2 regions of the Paenibacillus apii genome follow, and region 1 is predicted to be linked to the other one. Evidence: predicted binding sites of a transcription regulator. Region 1 holds the regulator's gene; the other holds the start of a gene.
What was found. Region 1 encodes Rex, which represses fermentation and respiration genes when NADH is low (regulators of the CRP and FNR family bind a similar motif). Its sites were predicted from a motif close to TTGTGAAATATTTCACAA; they were not measured.

Region 1 (11,584 bases):
CCTCCATGCCCTGGGCATCCCGGCCGCCAAGGCCGAGGCGGTGCTGCGGGCATGGACGTTCCCGGGGGCGACGCGGCGCGGCGTCGCCCAGGTGCTGCGGTTCCGCGAGGCGTGGACCGCAGCGGCGGAGGCGGGGCCGGAGGATGGCCCCGCGGACTTCCGGCGGCGATTCCTCGCCGCCGTGCTGGCCTTCGGCGCGGACGCCGCCGAAGGGTGGCTGACGCTGCTGACCGCCCTGCCTGGCGGCGGCCCGGGCGCCGGGCACGCCTTGGCCGCCCGGCGGTGGCTGCGCGAGATGCCCGTCCGCGAGCTGGCCGATCTGGCCGTGACGGGCAGCGATTTGGCGTCCGCTCTGGACAAGCGCCCGGGCCCGTGGCTGGGGCAGCTGCTTCAGCAGCTGCTGCTGGCCGCGGCAGCGGGTGACGTGTTCAACGATAGGGCGGCCCTGATTACGATAGCGAAAAGGATGAATCAACATGAGCACGAAGAAGATGCGGGCCGCTGAAGCAGACGGCCTGCGGGACCCGGATTGGGCCGGTAGGCTGCACCGTATGGATACGGTGGTCTCGACCCAGGAGGAAGCGAAGCGGCTGGCGGAGAGCGGCGCGCTGGAAGGAACGGCCGTCATGGCCGAGGAGCAGATCGGCGGACGGGGACGCATGGGCCGAAAATGGCATTCCCCCAAAGGCAAGGGCATCTGGATGAGCGTCGTCTTGCGACCGGCCATTCCGCTGCAGTCTACGCCCCAGCTGACGCTTCTGGCCGGCGTCGCCGTCTGCACGGCCATCCGGAAGATGACCGGGGTTGAAGCGGGCATTAAATGGCCGAACGATCTTCTGGCTGGCGGGCGGAAGCTGTGCGGCATTTTGATTGAATCGAATGTCGGGCCGGGAGGCCTTCAATATGCAATTGCCGGGATCGGCATCAGCGCCAATCTGTCGGAGGAAGACTATCCGGCGGAGCTTAAGGAAATAGCGACCTCGCTGCTGATCGAAGGCGGAGTGCCGGTTGACAGAGTGAAGCTGGCCGGGGAAGTGCTGCGGGAGCTGAAAATCCACTACGAATTGTACCTGGAGCAGGGATTTGGACCGATTGCCCGTTTATGGGAGGAGCAGTCAGTTACTCTGGGCCGGAGGATTGGCCGGAAGACCCAACAGGGCTGGCTTGAAGGCACGGCAATCGGACTAGGTGAAGATGGCGGACTGCTGCTTCGGGACGATAACGGGACGGTGACGAGTGTCTGTTCCGGCGAAATTGTCCTTATTTAGACAAAGGATTCCATTCCTTGTCATATTTTTATCGTGTAATTATGCGGTGAATTTGTTATACTGTTCGCAAGAGGCGGTATCGGTTAGACGAACTGCACTCTTGGAATGGTGAGACGGAATGCCTCTTTCTTATGAGGAAGGCGCAGGATGTTTCTTCTTGTAACTGTAGTGAACGGTTACGTTGGATTCTGCTCAGAGCCGCAAGGACCGAGACAGAAGGGACGATCGCGAGTGACTCTTTTTTGCCCTTCGGACCTTTTTAGCGGATACGCTAAAAGGTTTTTTTGTTTGCGCTGATAGAGGCGCGGTGACTCGCAAAAGGGGAAAAGGGAATGGCTGAGAAACAGGCACTGAATATTGTGAAAATGAAAAAAATGAAGGCGGAAGGCGTGCCGCTGAGCATGCTGACGGCGTACGACTATCCTTCGGCCCGTCTGGCTGAAGAAGCTGGCGTCGACGTGATCCTCGTCGGCGATTCGCTCGGCAACGTTGTTCTTGGATATGATTCGACGCTGCCTGTAACCATCGACGATATGGTCTATCATACGCGGGCGGTTGCAAGGGGAGCGGAGCATACCTTCATTGTGGCGGATCTGCCGTTTATGACGTATCACGGCAGCATTGACGAAAGTCTGCGCAACGTGCGCCGTCTGATGCAAGAAGGGCATGCCCATGCGGTAAAAATGGAAGGCGGGCTCGAAATTTGCGGAACCGTGTCATCCATCGTTTCCGCGGGCGTGCCGGTGCTGGGCCATATCGGCCTAACGCCGCAATCGGTGAATACGATCGGCGGGTACCGGGTGCAGGGCAAGGACGCCAGGGACGCACAGCGTCTGATGGACGAGGCGAAGGCGCTGGAGAAGGCGGGAGCGTTCGGCATCGTGCTGGAGCTCGTCACTGAGGAAGTGGCGGAGGCCATCACGCGGGAGCTTTCCATACCGACCATCGGAATCGGTGCGGGCCGTTATTGCGATGGGCAGGTGCTCGTGTACCATGATGTGCTGAAATATGCTTCGCCATACAGGGAGAAGCGTTTTGTGAAGACATACGCCGATGTGGGCGGCATCATCCGCGAAGCGCTCGGCGAGTATGTCAAGGAAGTCAAACAGCGTGCCTTCCCAGCAGCAAACCACGCGTTTGGTGCGGATGAAGGTGTGCTGGAATCACTGTACGGCGCAGCCGGAAAAGGAGCGAGATCATAATGAGAGTTGTTAGAACGGTAGAACAGCTTCGGGAAGCCGCCTTATTTATGCGGGGTGCGGGCCAAGGCCCCGTCGGACTTGTGCCTACGATGGGCTATCTTCATGATGGTCACGCCAGTCTGCTGCGCCGTGCGGGCGAAATATGCGGCACGGTAGTCATGAGCATCTTTGTCAATCCGATTCAATTCGGACCGAATGAGGATTACGAGGCCTATCCGCGCGATGAGCGGCGGGATCTGGAGCTCGCGGAACGCGAAGGCGCGGATATTGTGTTTATTCCGGCGGTAGAGGAGATGTATCCCCGGGAAATCCGCAGCAAAATCGTAGTCTCGTCGCTTACAACAAGATTGTGCGGCGCCTCGCGTCCGGGCCATTTTGACGGAGTGACGACGGTGGTTGCCAAGCTGTTCAATATGGTTCAGCCCGACTATGCCTTTTTTGGACTGAAGGACGCCCAGCAGGTGGCGGTGCTTCGGCAGATGGTCGACGATTTGAACATGAATGTGAAGATTGTTCCCTGTCCCATCGTACGCGAAGCAGACGGACTTGCGCTCAGCTCCCGTAATGTCTATTTATCGGCCGAAGAGCGCCAACAGGCGCTGGTGCTGTCCCGTTCGCTCCGGGAAGCTCACAGTGCTGTGGAAGAAGGCCGCGTCGCTACAACCGATGAAGTGCGGGAGCTGCTGAAATCCGTTATTTCAAGCTCGCCGCTTGCCGATATTGATTACGCGGAGATCCTGACCTTTCCGCAGCTTGAACCGCTGGAAGGGAATTTCCCGCTCGTAGAGGCCGAAGGAGAAATTATCATGGCGCTGGCGGTCCGGTTCGGCCGCACCCGTCTGATCGACAATTTAATCTTTACGCCGAAGGAGGTCGCAGCCCTTGTTTAGACATATGATGAAATCCAAAATTCACCGGGCGACGGTAACCGAAGCCAATTTGAACTACGTCGGCAGCATTACGATCGATGAGGATCTGATGGAAGCCGCCGATCTGCTGGAGAACGAAAAGGTGCAGATTGTGGACAACAACAACGGTTCGCGTCTGGAGACTTATGTTATACCGGGCCCGCGCGGCAGCGGCGTCATTTGTCTGAACGGTGCAGCGGCAAGACTTGTGCAGCCCGGCGATACGGTCATTATTATTTCCTATGCGATGCTTTCTCATGAAGAGCTTGAACATCACAAGCCGACGGTCGTTTTTGTGGATGAGAACAATCGTCCGGTCAAGCTTGAAAATAAGGAGCTTCACGCGACGATTGCCTGATCCCGTCATAACGCGGGCATGCAATCACTGCCACGCATGAAAGAGCGTCCTCAGGCGAACAATGAATTCAGGCAAGCTGCACTGATCTCATTGTTCCAAAAGGAGGGATGGCTCCCGTGTTTCAACAGATGTTTGCCGAAATGAACGTGATGCTTTCCGATATCGCCAAACAATGGCCAGGAGCTCAGGGCATCCGGCGGCAAGAGCTGCTAGGCAAATACCGGATGCTCCGCAAGCTCAGCGATGAAGCGCTGGACGAATGGCTGGCTTTTGCGGAGGCGCTCAGTATGTTCCGTCAACATGCGGATCTTTCCGAGGAGACGGAGACAGAGCCGGCCGGAAGTGAAGTACCCGGGATTGAGATGGAGAATTTTGCGCGCGGCCAGGGATATTACAAGCTGCTGATGTATCCGAAATGCATCGAACAGTTCAGTACCGTTATCCTTCATTATCCCGACAACCTTGCGGCCCGGCTGTACCTTGCGATGTCCCATCTCCATCTGGGCAAAGCAGGCGAGGCTTGGGAACATTTGGAACACATGCTGCCCCTCGTTCAGAGCCGTAAGCTTAAAGCGCATCTCTATAACGCCATGGGCTGCATTGCTGCAGCTGGCCGGCGGTTCGGGGAAGCCAAGGAGCTGTTCAATTTGGCGCTGAAATATGATCCATCGTTTCAGGAACCCGGCCTCAATCTGGAGATTTGCCGGCGCGGCAGAGGCGAACTGCAGATCGGAAGTGAGCTGGCTTCTCTGCTTTAAATCTTGCGGTTATTTTTGGAGCGATGCAACTGCTGCTTTCGGCAGGGTGCATCGCCTTTTTTCGCAACTTCTGTTATGCTGATAGGTAGTATCAAAATGAAAGGGTTTAAACATCATGAAATTTGCCGTGCTTGATTTTGAAACAACAGGAACCCAGTCCGTAGGTGAAATTATTCAGGTCGGACTTGCCACTATAGAAGAAGACCGGTCCATTTCGCGTGTATACGGTTCCTACGTCAAGCCCGGAGGACCGATACCCCCTTTTATTACCGGTTTGACCGGCATTACCGATAACGACGTGCAGGACGCGCCTGAGCTTGAAGAAATGATGATGGAACTGGTGCCCCTGCTCAATGATGTCGTGCTCGTCGGACATAATGTCGCTTTCGATTTTCATTTTCTGCAGAATGCTCTGGACCGCTGCGGATATTTGCCGTTTCAGGGCCGAATTCTTGATACGATCGATTTTCTGAAAATCTGTTTTCCGTCGCTCACTTCTTACCAGCTTGGAGCCGTCAGCTCCCATTTCGGCATTGTCCACGAGCGTCCGCATCAGGCGGACAGCGACGCGCTTGCCACCGCGCATGTGCTGCTGAAATGTCTGGATGAGCTGCACAGCCTGCCATTGATTACAGTGCAGCGACTGACCGAGCTGTTTGCGGGAGAAGACAGCGATCTGAGCTGGTTCTTTGACGGTCTGCTGGGCGAACGTGAAATGGAATCGTTTCAGCCGGAGAGCGAGCTTCAATTCTACCGTCAGCTAGCGCTCGCCGCAGGCGATTGGACGGATCTTCCCCCACCACGGGAGGACGGTGACAATCCGGCGGAGCAGTTGTCTTTTGAAGACTATATGGAAGAGGTTCTCAGGCGGCTGCGGAGCATCCTGCCCCAATACGAAAGCCGGCAGGCACAGGAGATCATGTTCGCCGAAGTGATTCAGGCGCTGGAACAAGAGAAGCATTTGCTGATCGAGGCGGGCACGGGAACCGGCAAGTCGCTTGGGTATTTGCTGCCGGCGATTTACCAGAGCGTCCGCACCGGTCAAAAAGTAATGGTCAGCACTCATACGATTAATCTTCAGGATCAGCTTCGCGAACGGGATATTCCATTATTGATCGAGACCGTACCTTTTCCGTTCAAGGCGGCGGTGTTTAAAGGCAGAGGACACTATTTGTGTCTGCGTAAATTTGAACATAAAATTAATAAGAAAGATTTCGTCTCGCCAAGGGAGGATACGCTGACCGCCGCACAGATGATCGTGTGGCTTACCCAGACTGAATCAGGCGACGACGAAGAGCTGAACATGAGCAGCCGGGGAGGCGATTTCTGGGAAACGGTGGCAAGCGATACCGACTCCTGCCTTGGGCGTGCGTGTCCCTGGTTCCGTAAATGCTACTATCATCGCGCGAAGCATGAAGCGGGAAACGCGGATGTGGTCATTACCAATCACTCCAAGCTGTTTGCCGACGTCAAAGCGGGTCATCAGCTGCTTCCTGCTTATGAATATCTGGTTATCGATGAGGCGCATCAGCTGGAGGAAGTGGCAGGGAAGCATCTGGGCATGAATATGAAGCATTTCACGGTGTCCCATACGCTGAATCGTCTGTACAAAGACAGCCGGAACGGCCAGCTGCCCGCGCTGCGTCAGATTCTTCAAAGCTCGGGGAGCGAGCAGGCCTCCGAGTGGAGCGGCGTTATCGACCGGCTGTACCCCGATCTTCTTACCGTCAAGGAGTCGTGGGATCTGCTTAGTGAGAAGCTGTTCACTCTCATACCCGAACGTGCCGACTCGGCGGCGGGAGAAGCGGGACAGCTTGTTCACCGTCTTCTTCCCACCAAGAAGCCGAAAGGCTGGGAGGAGCTTGCATCGCTTGAGAATACGCTGAATCTCTCATTAAGCGATGCGATCCGCAAAGGCGAGAAAATGCTGTCCGAGATGCGCGATCAGGACGGCCAGTCTTCGGCAGACAGTCTCGTAACCGATATCGGCGGACTGTTCAAGGATTTGGCTGAAATCCGCGAGCAGGTGCGTTTTTTTATGGGCATGAATAATGAAAATGTTGTATATTGGCTGGAGGCAAATGGAAATTACCGCAGCAAATCGCTCCAGCTTTATGCCGTGCCTGTGGATGTCAGCGCTCAGCTGAAGGAGCTTTTTTTCGATAAGAAGAAAAGTATTGTCCTGACCTCCGCAACGTTATCGGTCGATAAATCGTTCCAGTATATGATCGACAATCTCGGTTTGAACGAGGCTCAGGAGGAGGGACGGCTGTCCACAATGCAGCTCCCATCTCCGTTCCGGTATCGGGATCAGGCGCTGCTGGTTATTCCGCGGGATTTTCCCAGCGTGAAAGGGACCGTTGGCGACGCCCGGTTCGTCGATATGCTCGTTCAATCCTTGGCTGAAGCTGCGGTAACGACGAAAGGACGCATGCTGGTGCTGTTCACATCCTACAAGATGCTGCGCCAGGTGTTCGACCCGCTCAAGGAAGTACTGGCTTCCGAGGAAATCACGGTGCTGGGCCAGGGGGTCGAAGGAGGGAGCCGGAGTAAGCTGCTCCGCCGCTTCCAGGATAATTCCGCTTCCGTTCTGCTTGGAACGAGCAGCTTCTGGGAAGGGGTGGATATTCCCGGCGACGCGCTAACCTGCCTTGCAATCGTAAGGCTGCCGTTTCAGCCGCCGAACCACCCTCTCGCGGAAGCCAAAGCCGAGCTGCTGCAGGCGCAAAAGAAGAATCCCTTCATGAAGCTGTCCGTCCCGCAGGCCGTCATCCGCTTCAAACAGGGATTTGGCCGCCTCGTGCGGACCGCGCAGGATCGCGGCATAGTTATCGTATATGATACCAGAGTAATCGAATCTTATTACGGGAAATACTTCCTGTACTCGTTGCCCGGACCGAAAATGGAGCATATGACGACAGAGCAGATGGTTCCGCGAATTGCCGAATGGCTCCAGCATGACGGAGCATCCTAAATTCGGGTGGCCGTGTGCAACATAGGTCAATCAAATGGGTTTAAGCTCTACAGCTTTTAAATACGGATCGGCCATTGTACAACATAGGTCGATCTCCCGGTTTTGTAGCTTTGTGCGGGTCCTGTAGCTAAATCCCGCCATTCGTAAAGCGTGTCCCGTTAGGGACGAAAAGCGATCCTTCACCGTCTGATCAAGGTCCCGCCCAACTTCCGCCAAACGCTAATTGCCTTTAGCGGGTGTCCAGAGGGCGGCAGCCCTTGGGGCCCTCCCTTGGAAGGGAGGGTTTGGGAGGGATCGAAAATCTTTTAGGAGGAGAACTCATGAAATCGGACAAAATATCGGAGGCCGTCGTCCGCAGATTGCCTGTGTATCTGCGGTTTTTGAACGAGCTTCACAGACGAGAAATCGCTACTGTTTCTTCTCAAGAGCTGGGACAGCGGCTCGACTTGAACCCGGCGCAAATTCGCAAGGATTTGGCCTATTTTGGAGACTTTGGAAGAAAAGGCATCGGCTACGACGTTCCGTACCTGATCGAGAAAATCCGTCATATCCTGAAGCTGGATCAGCCGATCAACGTTGCTTTGGTCGGAGCCGGTAACCTGGGTCAGGCGTTATCCAATTACAACATCTATTTAAAAGATACAATGAAAATAACGGCCGTCTTTGATTCCTATCCGCCGAAGGTTGGAACCAAAATCAATACACTGACTGTTCAGCCGATGGAAGAGCTTGCCCAAACCGTCCGGGATCAGGGCATCCGTATCGGAATCATTACCGTGCCCGATCAGGAGGCGCAGATTGTCGCGGATATTCTCATTGAATCCGGCATTGAAGCGATTCTGAACTTCGCGCCGGTCATTCTGAAGACGCCGTCAGAGGTTCGAGTGCATGCGGCAGACTTTACTACCGATCTGCAAAGCTTGGCGTATTATCTTCACGAAGGAAAGGAAGAGGAAGCCGATGGGCAATAAATGGATCATCCGCGGCGGCAAGTTTGCCGTGCCCGGCTCAGATAAGCCTGTGATCGATGGCTATATGGTTATCGATAACGATCTGATCACTTACATAGGGGAAGAACCGCCTGTGCTGGAGGAAGACATTCCGTCTTTTGACGGCAGCCGTTTGCTGTTCCTGCCCGGGCTGGTCAACACGCATGGGCATGCTGCGATGTCTCTCTTGCGCGGCTACGGAGATGATCTGGCGCTTCAGGTATGGCTTCAGGAGAAGATGTGGCCGATGGAGGGGAAATTCACCGGTGACGACGTGTACTGGGGAACCGCCCTGTCGGTATTGGAAATGCTGAAGGGAGGAACAACGACCTTCCTTGATATGTACGATCATATGGACCGTGTTGCCGAGGTGGCGGAAGCTTCCGGAATTCGCGCAGTCCTGATGCGGGGCGTTATCGGGCTGTGTCCGGCCGAAGTGCAGGATCAGAAGCTTGCGGAAGCGGTTGCTTTTGCAAAAGAGTGGCATGGCAAAGCAAGCGGCAGAATTACGGCCATGATCTCGCCGCATTCGCCATATACGTGCCCTCCCGATTATATCGAGAAATTCGTTCAGGCGGCCCATGATCTGGATCTGCCTATTCATACCCATATGTCCGAAACACGGCGGGAAGTGGAGCAGAACGTAACAGATTACGGCCTGAGACCCGTCGCCCATCTGGAGAAGCTCGGCATGTTCACCCGTCCGTCGCTCGTGGCGCATGGCGTGCATCTGACGGACGAGGAGATTGAGACTTTGGCCCGGCATCAGGTTGGAGTTGCCCACAATCCGGGCAGCAATCTGAAGCTGGCCAGCGGCGTAGCGCGAGTGCCCGAGCTGCTGAAGGCCGGTGTAACCGTGTCGCTTGGAACGGACGGCCCGGCAAGCAACAACAACCTGGACATGTTCGAAGAAATGCGCCTGGCTGCGCTGATTCATAAAGGGGTCTCCGGCGATCCGACCGCGGTTCCGGCCGCTGAAGCGCTGCTCATGGGTACGGAGTATGGCGCGAAGTCGGTGTTCCTGAATCAAGTGGGCCGTCTGGCTCCGGGGATGAAGGCCGATTTTATTGCGATTGATATCGACCAGCCGCATCTGCTGCCGCATACGGATCTTATATCACATGCCGTATACTCGGCCAGCGCCAAGGATGTGGAGCATGTATGGGTCGACGGCAAGCAGGTTGTGCAGCACGGAAAGTGCCTGACCCTTGACGAAGAGGAGATCCGCCGAAAGGCGCAGGAAGCGTTCGAGGACCTGCTGAAGCGATGAGAAAAAGGAGAAAATGGGGGTTATACGGGGCATTCCTGGCCCTGCTCCTTCTGTTTGGATTCTATCAATTTTTTGCTTATGTCCTAAAGGATACGTGGAGCGAGCGGAAAGAGGCCGAAGCCATTGCCACAAGCAGAGCGGCCCTTACTGAAATCGACCGGGCGCAGAAATCGATCTGGGACGAAAATGCCATCTACTGGGTTCTAACCGGCAAGAACAAAGCCGGGACCGACATGATGGTATGGGTGCGATTCACTACAGACGGAAAGCCGGTGCAAGGAGATAGCGCCGTGCATGCCGAGGAGCTGTCGCAAGGCACATCCGAGAAAAGAATGCGGCAGATCATCGCTTCCTCGCTTCCCGGCATCCAGATTAAGCGGCTGCTTCCCGGCGCGTACAACGGCGAATACGCTTGGCAGCTCTTTTATAAAGAGGGTGACCGGTATTATTACCGGTTCTACCGCTTTTCGGACGGTGAGCAGATCGGCGACGGATACAGCTTGCCCAACCGTTAGCGGGGCGCAAACGAAGAACCAGCCAAACCCTTGTGGGGATGGCTGGTTCTTTTTTTCATGGATTCTATTTATCGGACAATTCGGCGGCAAGTAAATCATAAAAAGGATCTTTAGCCATGCGTTCTTTCCAAGGCGTATGTCCGCAGTTCTCTAGCAAATGGTAATGAAAATCTTGAAGGACACCGGACAGAGGCTGTAAAACGCCTGAATAGGGATGAGGATCATGGATTCCGTGAATCGCGGTTACAGGACAGTAAATTTGAGACCCCAGCTTGAGTAGTTCGCCGGACGATCTGAGTCCACTGGCTTCCTTCCATATGTGCTGAAAAATATTCAAATCGACTTCCACATCGTCATTATCACTCGGTAGGGGATTGAAGACATCCGCTTTTTCCATTAGTTTTCCATATTGACGAAGGAGTTCATTCTTATTTGACTCTGGTTTTTGCAGAAAGGCCTCCAGTTCACGGACTCTTTGTCTATCCTCTTTGTTTAACCTGGCTAACCGGGTGGCCCGCAGATCTTTGGTGTATTGCTGCTCGAACGGAGCACTGCCTATAAGAATTAACTTCGATACGAGATCCGGGCAGGAGGCTGCAAAGATAAAAGATAACCAGGCCCCCCAGGAGTAGCCTACTAAGCTGACGGGTCCGCTGCCGAAATCCTCAATATCTCTCTTGAGTTCCAGGATCAATTCGTCTATGGACAGCCGGGTCTGAAAGGACTCGACGACTCCGAATTTCTGTGATAAACGGGCGGCAACCACAGCCATCTCTCCGGCCGCTCCTGGTCCGCCATGAATTAAAAACGTTTGGTAGAGAGGCTTGCCATAGGTTTTTGCCACTTGGGAAGAGCTCCTTTGCGATAGTCATAGGGAAAAAATAGAACGTAAAATTTTAAATATTAGTCACAAATTATTCGTTCTAGTATATACACCTATGATATACTACTAGTTGTATTAGGGCATGAGAAAAATATGCCGGATTCGGAGTAACACAGGCACGCTGCATGGAAGGGTATAAAGTTTGTCATTATTGGAAAGGAGGACGTTGCTTGAAAATACGTCTAATACCAACCTTGTTGACTGCGCTGCTGTCGGCCGCGCTGCTGTTCGGCGGCTGGTTTTTGTATCGCCAATTTGCCGTCCAGGAGCCGCTTGAGAAGATTGTAAGCAGCTATAAGGGAGTCAACGCTTCCCATATCTCTATTAACCGCAATACAGTTACTCTGAAACTTGATCTGCAGCCGGGCACGAAATTACGTGAACTGGTTCAATATATAAATAACGAGGGCGAACCTCTGATCGGGAGCCGGACTGTGAATCTGGATGTGGTACAGCATT
Region 2 (11,584 bases), 220 kb from region 1:
TTTCTTCACGACAGCTATAAACCAAAAACTTAAAATTTTAACAATCTCAACACAAGATTTTACCGCCCTTGATTCAAGGGCGGTATCACCTTGCCTTTTATAGCATTATTTAGAACTTAAATTCATCTTAGAGACAACTTACATCGAACCGTGGAAAGTACGGTTAATGACATCAAGTTGTTGTTCACGAGTCAGCTTGATGAAGTTAACGGCATAACCAGATACGCGAATGGTGAGTTGTGGGTAGTTCTCAGGATGTTCCATAGCGTCCATCAGTTGTTCGCGGTTAAATACGTTAACGTTCAGGTGATGGCCTTTGCTGTGGAAATATCCGTCCATCATGGATACCAGGTTCGATTTACGACCCTCTTCATCTTTACCCAGTGCCTTAGGAACGATCGAGAAGGTATTGGAAATACCGTCAAGGCTGTCTTCATAAGGCAGTTTAGCTACGGAACTCAGGGAAGCAAGAGCACCCTTCTTGTCGCGTCCGTGCATTGGGTTAGCACCAGGTGCGAATGGTTCGCCTTTTTTACGTCCGTCAGGAGTAGTACCTGTTTTCTTACCGTATACAACGTTCGAAGTAATCGTCAGAATCGATTGAGTCGGCAGGGAATCACGGTAAGTTTGATGTTTGCGAATCATGTTCATGAAGGATTCAACCAGTTCAACTGCGATGCTGTCAACAGCATCATCGTTGTTGCCGTAGCAAGGGAATTCACCTTCGATTTCGAAGTCAACTGCAATGCCTTGTTCGTTGCGGATCGGTTTAACTTTAGCGTATTTAATCGCGCTCAGGGAGTCGGCAGCAACCGACAGACCAGCGATACCGCAAGCCATCGTACGCAGAATGTCACGGTCATGCAGCGCCATTTCAATGCGTTCGTAGGAATATTTATCATGCATGTAGTGGATAACGTTAAGAGTATTGATGTAAGTCTTGGCAAGCCATTCCATCATCGGTTTGAAGCGGCTGATTACTTCGTTGTAATCGAGCACTTCGGAAGTAATACGCGGATATTCAGGTCCAACTTGAACGCCGGATTTCTCATCCACGCCACCGTTGATAGCGTACAGCAGAGCTTTAGCCAAGTTAGCGCGTGCGCCGAAGAACTGCATTTGTTTACCGATACGCATTGCGGATACGCAGCATGCAATACCGTAGTCATCGCCATAGATCGGACGCATCAGATCGTCATTTTCGTATTGGATCGAGCTGGTCTCGATGGATACTTTGGCGCAATATTTCTTAAATCCTTCAGGAAGCTTCTCGGACCACAGAACAGTCAGGTTAGGTTCCGGAGCCGGTCCCAGGTTGTACAGAGTGTGCAGGAAACGGAAGCTGTTCTTCGTAACGCGAGTTCTTCCGTCTACGGACATACCACCGATGGATTCTGTTACCCAAGTCGGGTCACCGGAGAACAGGTCGTTGTACTCAGGAGTACGAAGGAATTTCACGATACGCAGTTTCATAACGAAATGGTCAACAAGCTCTTGTGCTTGTTCTTCAGTCAGTGTACCCTCTTCAACGTCACGTTGAACGTAGATATCCAGGAAGGAAGATACCCGTCCGAGGGACATTGCGGCGCCGTTTTGTTCCTTGATTGCAGCCAGGTAACCGAAATATACCCATTGGAAAGCTTCTTTCGCAGTGTTTGCAGGTTTGGAAATATCAAATCCGTGCGCGGCAGCCATTTCTTTCAGTTCACTCAGAGCGCGGATTTGCTCCGACAGCTCTTCGCGGAGACGAATGACACTTTCGCTCATGGAATCTACTTCAAGGTTAAGTTGATCTTGTTTCTTTTCCTTGATCAGGAAGTCAATACCGTACAGAGCAACGCGGCGGTAATCACCAATGATACGGCCACGACCGTAAGCATCCGGAAGACCTGTGATGATACCTGCTTTACGCACAGCTCTCATGTCAGATGTATATGCATCAAATACGCCTTGGTTATGCGTTTTGCGAATATTCGTAAACATGTCCACAATGCTGCTCGGAAGCTCGAAGCCATAAGCTTTACAAGCGTCGATCATCATTTTGATGCCACCGAACGGTTGAATGGAACGTCTGAAAGGAGCATCGGTTTGAACACCAACGATTTGTTCCTTTTCTTTATCGATATAGCCCGGTTTGTGGGATACGATTGTGGAAACCGTGTTGAGGTCTACATCCCATACGCCGCCTTTATCTCTTTCTTCCTTGCTCAATTGGGAAATAATTTTCCACAATTCGTTAGTGTTGCTGGTTGGACCCACGAGGAAATCTTCGTTTCCTTCATAAGGTTTGATGTTCTTCTCAATGAAATCATTGACGTTGACATGCTTGCTCCATTTGCCACTAACAAATCCACGCCATCCCGACTTAACTTCTTGTACTTCTCTTTCAATCACCGACATACTAATCCCTCCATATATTTATATGATTTGTAGAGATCGCGGGCTTGAAGGATAATCCCGTGTCTCGTGATCCCAAGCCGTTATTTGTACCAAATTTCACAATGATGTTTCATAACTGGGACCTTATATAAACATCTTAGTTTACTTTCCAAAAGAAAACTGTGACAAATATCACCTTTAACCATCTTTTTGGTGATATTTGTCACTCCAGTTCATGTCCCAGATCTTACTGCTTTCAAAATAAAGTTTCTATATATATTTAAGGCGGGAAAGACATAATATTACTTAGAGATTAGTTGTCGAATTTGCCATAGAAAGCGTTGCGGTATACGTCGGCAAGTTCACTTACCAGCGGCAGCTTCGGATTGGCAGTTGTGCACTGGTCTTCGAAGGCTTTATCGGCCAGGTAGTCTACATTGGCTTCGAAATCCTTCGGATCAATGCCCAGTTGCTGGAAGGAATCTTCGATACCCAGTTTTTTGTTCAGCTCGCGAATGGCATTGATCAGGCTGTTGATACCTTCTTCGGTAGTGCGAGCCGGCAGTCCCAGAATACGGGCGATTTCAGCGTAGCGCTCGTCAGCCACAAAGTGCGAATATTTCGGGAACGAAGCGAACTTCGAAGGTTTCTTCGCATTGTAGCGGATAACGTGCGGCAGCAGGATAGCGTTGGTGCGACCATGAGGTGTGTGGTATTGACCGCCCCATTTGTGCGCCAAGCTGTGGTTGATGCCCAGGAACGCGTTGGCAAAGGCCATACCGGCCAGCGTCGATGCATTGTGCATTTTCTCGCGGGCAAGCTTGTCGGCTTCCAGAGCGGATTTCTCCAAGTATTGGAATACCAGCTGGATTGCTTTGATAGCCAAACCGTCGCTGTAATCGCTCGCCAAGATGGATACGTATGCTTCGATAGCATGCGTCAATACGTCCATACCTGTATCTGCAACAGCAGTTCTCGGCAGGCTGTATACGAATTCCGGATCGATAATAGCTACGTCAGGAGTAAGCTCATAATCAGCCAAAGGATATTTCGTATTTGGAGTAGTTGTTTTGTCGGTAATAACCGCGAAGGAGGTTACTTCCGAACCTGTACCCGAAGTTGTAGGGATTGCAACAAATTTCGCTTTGATGCCCAGTTTCGGGAATTTGTAGACCCGTTTGCGGATGTCCAGGAATTTTTGTTTCAGACCATCAAAGTCAGCATCCGGATGTTCGTAGAACAGCCACATTCCTTTTGCAGCATCCATGGAGGAACCGCCGCCAAGGGCGATGATGCAGTCCGGCTGGAATCTGTTCATCATGGCCGTACCTTTTTCAACCGTAGTTGTCGATGGATCCGGTTCAACTTCCGAGAACACTTCGATTGCTACAGGAGTTTGGCGTTGACGCAGGTAGTGCTCAACTCTTTCCACGTAGCCAAGCTTAACCATCATCGGGTCAGTAATGATTGCGACACGAGTGATGTCAGGCATTTTAGCCAGGTATTGCGTAGCGCCTTTTTCGAAGTAGATCTTTTCCGGTAATTTAAACCATTGCATATTCACGATACGACGATTCACCCTTTTCACGTTGATCAAGTTAATGGCAGTAACGTTTTGGGATACCGAGTTACGTCCGTACGATCCGCATCCCAGAGTCAGCGAAGGGATGTTCGTGTTATAGATGTCGCCGATTGCGCCATGAGTCGAAGGCGAATTGACGAGAATACGTCCGGTTTGCAGACGGTTCGAGAACTTCATGATTACTTCTTCGTTGTTGGAGTGGATGGCCGAGCTGTGGCCCATACCGCCAAACTCAACAACTTGCGCCGCACGTTCGATACCTTGATCGGCATTCTTAACTTTATAGCAAGCCAGAACCGGGCTCAGCTTTTCAGCGGACAGCGGGTATTTGGTACCTACGCCTTCCAGTTCGGCGATCAGGATTTTGGTGCCTGCAGGAACTTGAATTCCGCACATTTCGGCGATTTTCACTGCGGATTGACCGACGATTACCGGGTTAACCGCGCATTTTTCCACGTTCATTGCGCCGTTGGTCAGTTTAGCTGCTTCTTCTTTGTTAACAAAGTAACAGCCATTAGCGATCAATTTCTTCTTCACTTGGTCGAAAATCGGCTCTTCAATAATGATAGCTTGCTCGGATGCGCAGATCATGCCGTTGTCAAAAGTTTTGGAAAGAATGATGTCATTAACCGCTTGATCGATATTAGCGCTCTTCTCAATGAAGGCAGGCACGTTACCAGGGCCTACGCCCAGAGCCGGTTTACCGCAGCTGTATGCCGCTTTAACCATTGCGGATCCGCCTGTTGCCAGGATCAGAGCCACGCCGTCGTTGTTCATCAATGCGTTGGTTTTGTCCATGGTCGGTTGCTCGATCCATTGGATGCAGTTCTCAGGAGCGCCTGCTTTTACTGCTGCGTCATGCAAAATTTTTGCTGCTGCGGCACTACAAGCTTGCGCGGACGGATGGAAACCGAATATAATAGGATTACGCGTCTTAATGGAAATCAACGCTTTAAACATCGTGGTGGATGTTGGGTTGGTTACCGGAGTGATACCCATTACGACGCCGACCGGCTCAGCAATCTTTTGGTAGCTGTCGTAAACATTATCTTCAATTACGCCTACTGTTTTGTCATACTTGATTCCGTGCCAGATATATTCCGTTGCGAAAATGTTTTTCGTGATTTTGTCTTCATAAACACCACGGCCTGTTTCTTCAACAGCCAATTTTGCCAGGTACATGTGTTTGTCCAAACCGGCCAGCGCCATTGCATGAACGATTTTGTCAACTTGTTCCTGATCGAGAGCCATGAATGCTTCTTGAGCTTTCTTTGCTTTATCCACCAGAGTCTGAATATATTCTTCAGCGGTTGGTTGTTGCACTTGGGCGGCTACTTCATTCTTAACTGCCATTTCCCTCGTCCTCCTGTCAATTTGTGTGTTGTTCTTCTCTACACCTCGATAATATCACATCAAATGCGACTTGTATAGTGAAATCTTTCACAAAGTATAAAATTTTTTTGCGCTCTTTTCAAAGCGCTTACATTTTGGGCTATTTTCAGGGACGTCCTGCCTACTCCCCTTTCTTATATATGCTCAGGAAACCGTTGATTCTGGCCGATCAATAGAAGAATTCAATGCGATCAATTACCGATTACCCAAGAAACGCAGGTTCAAATATCTTTCCATGCTATTATTCCTAATTTTAACTAAAGGATGCGTTTCATTCCAATGGACAAAGGAACGGCAGCAATAGCACCAGCGATCCGGGACGCTCCCCCCGAAGAAATAATCGATGAATCGTTCATTTAGTAGAATGTCATAAACACTCTTCCCGATAAGCCCCATGATCCGGATTTCAGGTGCTTCTTATAGAACGGATCTTGTGAAAAAAAGCAGCAGCTCTATCCGCCTGTATCCATAAGGACGAGTTAACGCATTCACTGCCTTAAAATCCTGCTGCCCGGCCCACCACTAACTCCCGCAGTTTCCCGCTTCGCAAGATCGGCTTCGAAACTCCGCAATCAATCCTCTATAATAAACCCCTTCCCTACCAAGCCTATGAAAGTTGTTTCCAAATCGAGTTTCTTGCTTGCCTAAGGCTCAACCATCATTTATAGTAAAAAAAGCTGTTTCCCGTAATCAGAGACCACATCAAACAACATCAGTTGGAAATAAATATTAGAAATCACACTTAAAATCACGCTTTTGAAGTGAAAATAATCACAATGTTGAAAATTAGACACTTTTTGCGCAATTTTTTCACCCATATTGAGGAATTTCATTGTATAATTAATTTAAAATTTACTGAAAAACTGAGGGAATAAAGGGGATGTCGATTATGAAAGAACATACCAATGTCATCGAAGCCCATGGAAATACAAACTGTTTCTCCGAACAAAACTTCAACAGACTGCTGGTAACGATGAAAGAACGTTTGGTTCCTGAAGGCTCTCATTTATTCTGGGAAGGCGACTACTCGGATAAGCTGTTTTACATCAAACGCGGACGCGTCAAGCTGACCAAATCCACGGATGAAGGAAAAGAACTCATTCTTTATATGTATCAGGCAGGCGATATGGTCGGTCAAGCCGATCCGTTCTTCAGCACGAAGCACAGCTTCACCGCCGAAGTGATCGAGGAAAGCGAAGTCGGCGTGATCGAGCACAAGGATCTGGAAATTCTGATTTGCCAGCATTGCGATTTCGCGATTGATTTTATGAAGTGGATGGGTATCCATCACCGTCTGACGCAGACCAAATTCCGCGATCTGATGATGTACGGCAAGCCCGGCGCACTCTGCTCCACGCTGATCCGTCTGAGCAACACGTACGGCGAGAAGAACGGCGAAGCCATTCTGATCAACAAAAAGATTACGCACACCGACTTGTCCAACATGATCGGCGCAACTCGCGAGAGCGTTAACCGCATGCTTAGCGATCTGCGCAAAAAAGACGCCGTAGAATACGAGAACGGCATGATTGTAATTAAAGACATTGAAATGCTGCAGGAAATTTGCCACTGCGAGCTGTGTCCGAACGAGATTTGCCGAATCTAGCAATAACACTTCAACTCTTTACCCTCTTTACACCTCAGTGAAACATACATGTTCATTATTATTCGGTCTTATATTGTTCATGGCCGCAGGCGTCCGGTATCGGACGCTTTTTTTATGTCCGGATTACCCCTTGTCTATTGTTTCGAATATAAAAAAGACCGCCGCTCAAAGCCCGGACAAGGACGTTAAGCGGCAGCCTCTGCTGCGTACAGCGATTTGTGAGTAGAAAAAACGGACGGTTTACTTGGACTTAACTGCGCCTCTTACGGGCGAAATGACCCAATAAGCCATACCTACGAAGATCGCGCCGCCGATGATGTTGCCCAGCGTGACCGGAATCATATTATGCAGCCAACCGGCCAGGGTAACGGTCTCCGGATGGTTCGGCAGCAGCAGCGCCACGCTCATCAGCGTCATGTTGGCTACACTGTGCTCATAGCCGCTCGCGATAAAGGCAAGCAGACACCACCAGATCAGCACAAGCTTGGCGCCTTCGCTCTTCGCACGCGACGACATCCAGATCGCCAGACAGACGAGCCAGTTACAGAGAATGCCTCGGAAGAACAGCTCGGAGAATGGCAGGCTCATCTTTTTGGCCGCCGCTGCAAAGATCAGATGATCGGGTCCGGCAGCCTTGAACAGTCCCGCTCCCTGAACCAGCCAGGCGAGCAGCAGCGCGCCTGCCAGATTACCCAGGAAGACAACCACCCAGTTCTTGGCGGTATCCCACAGACTTGTCCGCCCCGCCAGGGTGCTGGCGGTAAAGAACATGTTATTTCCGGTAAACAGCTCCGAGCCCGCAAAGATTACCAGCGTCAGCGCGATGCCGAAGGTGGAGCCCATGACGAGGGGCTGGAAGGGCGACTTGGCCGCAGCCAGCGGCGCCCCCAATGTAAAGATCAGAATAATGCCGATTCCCACATAAGCCCCCGCCAACAGCGCGGCCAATGCGTACCTGGGCAGACTTTCGTTCATTTTGTCGCGTTTGGCTACCGCCGCCTCAACAATCGTTTCCACACTTTGCGTAAACATCTCCCTAACCCCCGTCGTCTATCTCGTTGTAAATCCTAAATCCCGATAAATATGGTGTCTCCGTCGATATGAACCGGATAGACCGCCGCCTGTCCCTTGTCAGGAGCCTGAACTTCACCGGTGCGAAGGTCGATTTTCCAGTCATACAGGGGGTCGTACAGATAGTGTCCCGAGACGATGCCTTCGGCCAGAGGGCCTCCCTTTGGATGCGGATTGCGGTTCTCCAGCGCATAGAACTCGTCACCGGAAGTGCGGAACACGGCCAGCTCTTTGCCTTCGATGACAACGACGCGGCCAATTTGTTTCAGATAGTCCTGTACCTTGCCTGCGGCATGGGTTTGTCTTGCTGCTTCCATCGCTCTCTCTCCTTTTGACCAAATTGGCTTAACGGATTTCCGCCTTTTCAAACAGCGCGTTGCGTGTAGGGTCGTCGTTCAGCATTTTTTTCCAAGGGTCTTTCACCTGTGTTAAGGCAAAATCGATGCGCTGTGCAAGAGCCTTGCGTTCTTCCTCGTTGTCCAGAATAGCGGATTTGATCTGGTCCAACCCGAGGCGTTCCACCCATTCGGACGTTCTTTCCAGGTAATTTCCGGTTTCGCGGTAATACTGCATAACGGCGGAGCAGATTTCGACCAGCTCTTCGTCCGTCTTCACTTTGCAGAAGGAATCCGCGATCCGCGGCTTGATCCCCCCGTTGCCGCCGATGAACACTTCCCAGCCGCCGTCGTTGCCGACAATGCCAATGTCCTTCGTGCACGATTCTGCACAGTTCCGCGGACAGCCATTGACAGCCATCTTGAATTTGGCGGGGAAATCCAGACGCTCGTACTTCCGCTCCAGCATCGCTCCAACGCCCATCGAATCCTGGGTTCCGAACCGGCAGAACTGTGATCCGACACAGGTCTTGACCGTGCGCAGCGATTTAGCGTAAGCATAGCCGGAAGGCATGTCCAGCTCCTCCCATACTTTGGGCACATCCTCTTTCTTGACGCCGATCAAATCCAGACGCTGGCCGCCGGTTACTTTGACAACCTTGACATCATATTTAATAGAGACATCGGCGATTCTCTTCAGATCTTCCGGTGTCGTTACTCCTCCGTACATCCGCGGAACGACCGTGAAAGTGCCGTCCTTCTGGATGTTGGCGCTCATCCGCTCATTGACAAAGCGAGATTCCTTCTCGTCTTCATGCGTATCCGGGTAGATCATGCCCAGATAATAGTTGACCGCAGGACGGCATTTCGAGCAGCCTTCTTCCTGCTTCCAGCCAAGGACGTTCATGACCTCTTTGGTCGTCGTAAGCCCTTTGGCCCGGATTTCGGCCACAATTTCATCCCGGCTGAGCGTGGTGCAGCTGCAGATGCCGGTCTTCGCGCTCTGCTCGAAGCCGTCGCCAAGCACATATTGAAGAATCTGTTCCACGACCGGCTTGCAGCCGCCGCATGACCGTGTGGCGCCGGTGCAGGCTTTAATCTCATCCACGGTTGTAAAGCCGTTATCCTGAATCGCGTCAACGATTGCCTTCTTGGTCACGCCGTTACAGCCGCAGACGATTTCGTCGTCGGACATGCTTTCAACGGATGCCGTCTTCTTGGCCCCGCCTCCGCCGCAGCAGCCAGTGCCCATGACGTCCGCATAAATATCGTCAGTCATCTCCGCGTCCTGCTTCACCAGCTTTTGCAGGTTAGCGGATTCCGTCACATCGCCGAACAGAACAGCGCCGACGATCATGTTGTCCTTCAGCAAAATTTTCTTGTAGGTTCTCTTCCAGTCATCTTTGGCGGCGATAACCGTGTGCTCCGGCGTGTCGATAAATTCCCCGGCGGAAAAGACGTCCACTCCGGAAATTTTCAGCTTGGTCGAGACGACCGAGCCTTCATACGGCTTCGTTTCCGCGCCGCACAAATGCTTCGCGAGCACATTTCCCTGTTCGAACAGCGGAGCTACCAGACCGTAGCAGGCGCCTCGGTGCTCAGCGCATTCACCCACGGAATACACATTTTCAAGCGAAGTTTGCAGATAGTCGTCCACCACGATGCCCCGGTTCACTTCAATTCCGCTGGCCTTCGCTACCTCCACATTCGGCTTAATACCGACCGCCATGACTACGAACTGCGCTTCAAGCTCCGTGCCGTCGCTGAAGCGCAAACCGCTCACCCGCTCTTCGCCGGTCAGCTCAACCGTCTGTTTGCCCATGGCGAACTTGACACCCTGGCGTTCCAGTTCCGCTTTCAACATCGAAGCCGCGGTATGATCCAGCTGCCGCTCCATCAGATCCTCCATCAGGTGGACGACGGTTACGTCCATGCCCAGGTTCACAAGCCCTTTGGCCGCCTCAAGTCCAAGCAGTCCGCCGCCGATAACGGCCGCTTTGTTATACTCCTTCGCTGCTTGCAGCATCGTTTCGCAGTCGGCAATGTCCCGGAAGCCGACGACGCCTTCCTTGCCGCTGCCGGGAATCGGCAGAATGAACGAATTTGACCCGGTGGCGATAATGACTTTATCGTAATCGGCGGTCAAACCGTTCTCCGCGATAACCTTCCGTGATTCTCCGTCAATGCGGGTCACTGCGGTTCCAGTATGCAGCGTAATGCCGTTCTCCTTGTACCAGTTCCAGTCGTTCAGGATAATATCGTCAACGGTTTTGCTTCCTTCGAGGACGTATGACAGCATAATGCGGTTATAGTTGGGATATGGCTCGCTGCCGAAGACGGTAATGTCATAATTGCCGCCCAGCTTCAGAATCTGTTCAATGGTGCCCACGCCTGCCATGCCGTTGCCGATCAATACTATTTTTTCTCGATTCGATGTCATTGTCAGGTCCTCCCTCAAAAGCTTTCGTAATCAACTCTCGTGCGTTATAACGGAATTATACTGTTTAAATTTTAACTAGGCGGGTGACCACAGTCACTCCAATAGTGAATGTTTTCACATCAATCTGTAACAAATATTGTTATTTCCCCTCTTGACAAACGGAAATAAGCCGATTCTCCAAGGATACTCCAGGGAAAATCGGCAGCTTTTCGATGCTGAAACTAGGCTTGATATCTCGGGAACAAAACGTTATTCTCCAGATGAACATGCTCGAAGGTCATGCCTTCCAGTTCTTCCAGCCGCGCATAGGTCAGACGGTAAGTCGTGCAGGCATGCTCGGGCGGGGTAAAATCGCCGGTAACGGCGCGAAGCTGTTTGAGAATGTTGCCCGCGGCGTCATGCTCTTCCTCTAAATCATGGAGAGACCAGCGCAGTGCAGACAGGGACTCTTCGTTTCCATCCTGCTCATAGGCAAGAATACTCGGGAAATCCTGCTCTTCTTCCTTCGCCGTATGCTCGAGCAGCTCATCTTTCAGCTGGTTGAACAGGCGGTAGACTTCTTCCAAATGCGGGGAATCCCCGCCGTGTACACGATAGACCTTCGTGACGTTCTGGCCGATCAGCGGCAGCTCTTCTCTCAGAAAGCGGTGATGCTTATCCACAATGTGGGCAATCAGCTCTTCAGACTTGGCTCCGTTCCAAGCGGTATCCTCTTCAAGCACCGGGTACTGCTCCAGCAGCTTGTACAAATCGCCGATGACGGTGTCCGCTTCAAGACC

Region 2: the regulator Rex is predicted to act here: its motif matches at 2,485-2,502, upstream of pflB (formate C-acetyltransferase).

Annotation. Positions count from the first base shown of each region.
Region 1 covers NZ_JAAKGU010000001.1:663,165-674,748, reverse strand. Annotated here, with positions in the region: gene G5B47_RS03415 (CCA tRNA nucleotidyltransferase) at 1-505, shown strand, start outside; gene G5B47_RS03410 (biotin--[acetyl-CoA-carboxylase] ligase) at 477-1,268, shown strand; gene panB (3-methyl-2-oxobutanoate hydroxymethyltransferase) at 1,601-2,470, shown strand; gene panC (pantoate--beta-alanine ligase) at 2,470-3,360, shown strand; gene panD (aspartate 1-decarboxylase) at 3,353-3,736, shown strand; gene G5B47_RS03390 (tetratricopeptide repeat protein) at 3,853-4,494, shown strand; gene dinG (ATP-dependent DNA helicase DinG) at 4,610-7,468, shown strand; gene G5B47_RS03380 (redox-sensing transcriptional repressor Rex) at 7,789-8,439, shown strand; gene G5B47_RS03375 (amidohydrolase) at 8,429-9,727, shown strand; gene G5B47_RS03370 (cell wall elongation regulator TseB-like domain-containing protein) at 9,724-10,242, shown strand; gene G5B47_RS03365 (alpha/beta fold hydrolase) at 10,307-11,086, opposite strand; gene G5B47_RS03360 (hypothetical protein) at 11,296-11,584, shown strand, end outside.
Region 2 covers NZ_JAAKGU010000001.1:884,909-896,492, forward strand. Annotated here, with positions in the region: gene pflB (formate C-acetyltransferase) at 139-2,400, opposite strand; gene adhE (bifunctional acetaldehyde-CoA/alcohol dehydrogenase) at 2,693-5,314, opposite strand; gene G5B47_RS04490 (Crp/Fnr family transcriptional regulator) at 6,243-6,959, shown strand; gene G5B47_RS04495 (formate/nitrite transporter family protein) at 7,200-7,991, opposite strand; gene nirD (nitrite reductase small subunit NirD) at 8,027-8,347, opposite strand; gene nirB (nitrite reductase large subunit NirB) at 8,376-10,805, opposite strand; gene ric (iron-sulfur cluster repair di-iron protein) at 11,027-11,584, opposite strand, start outside.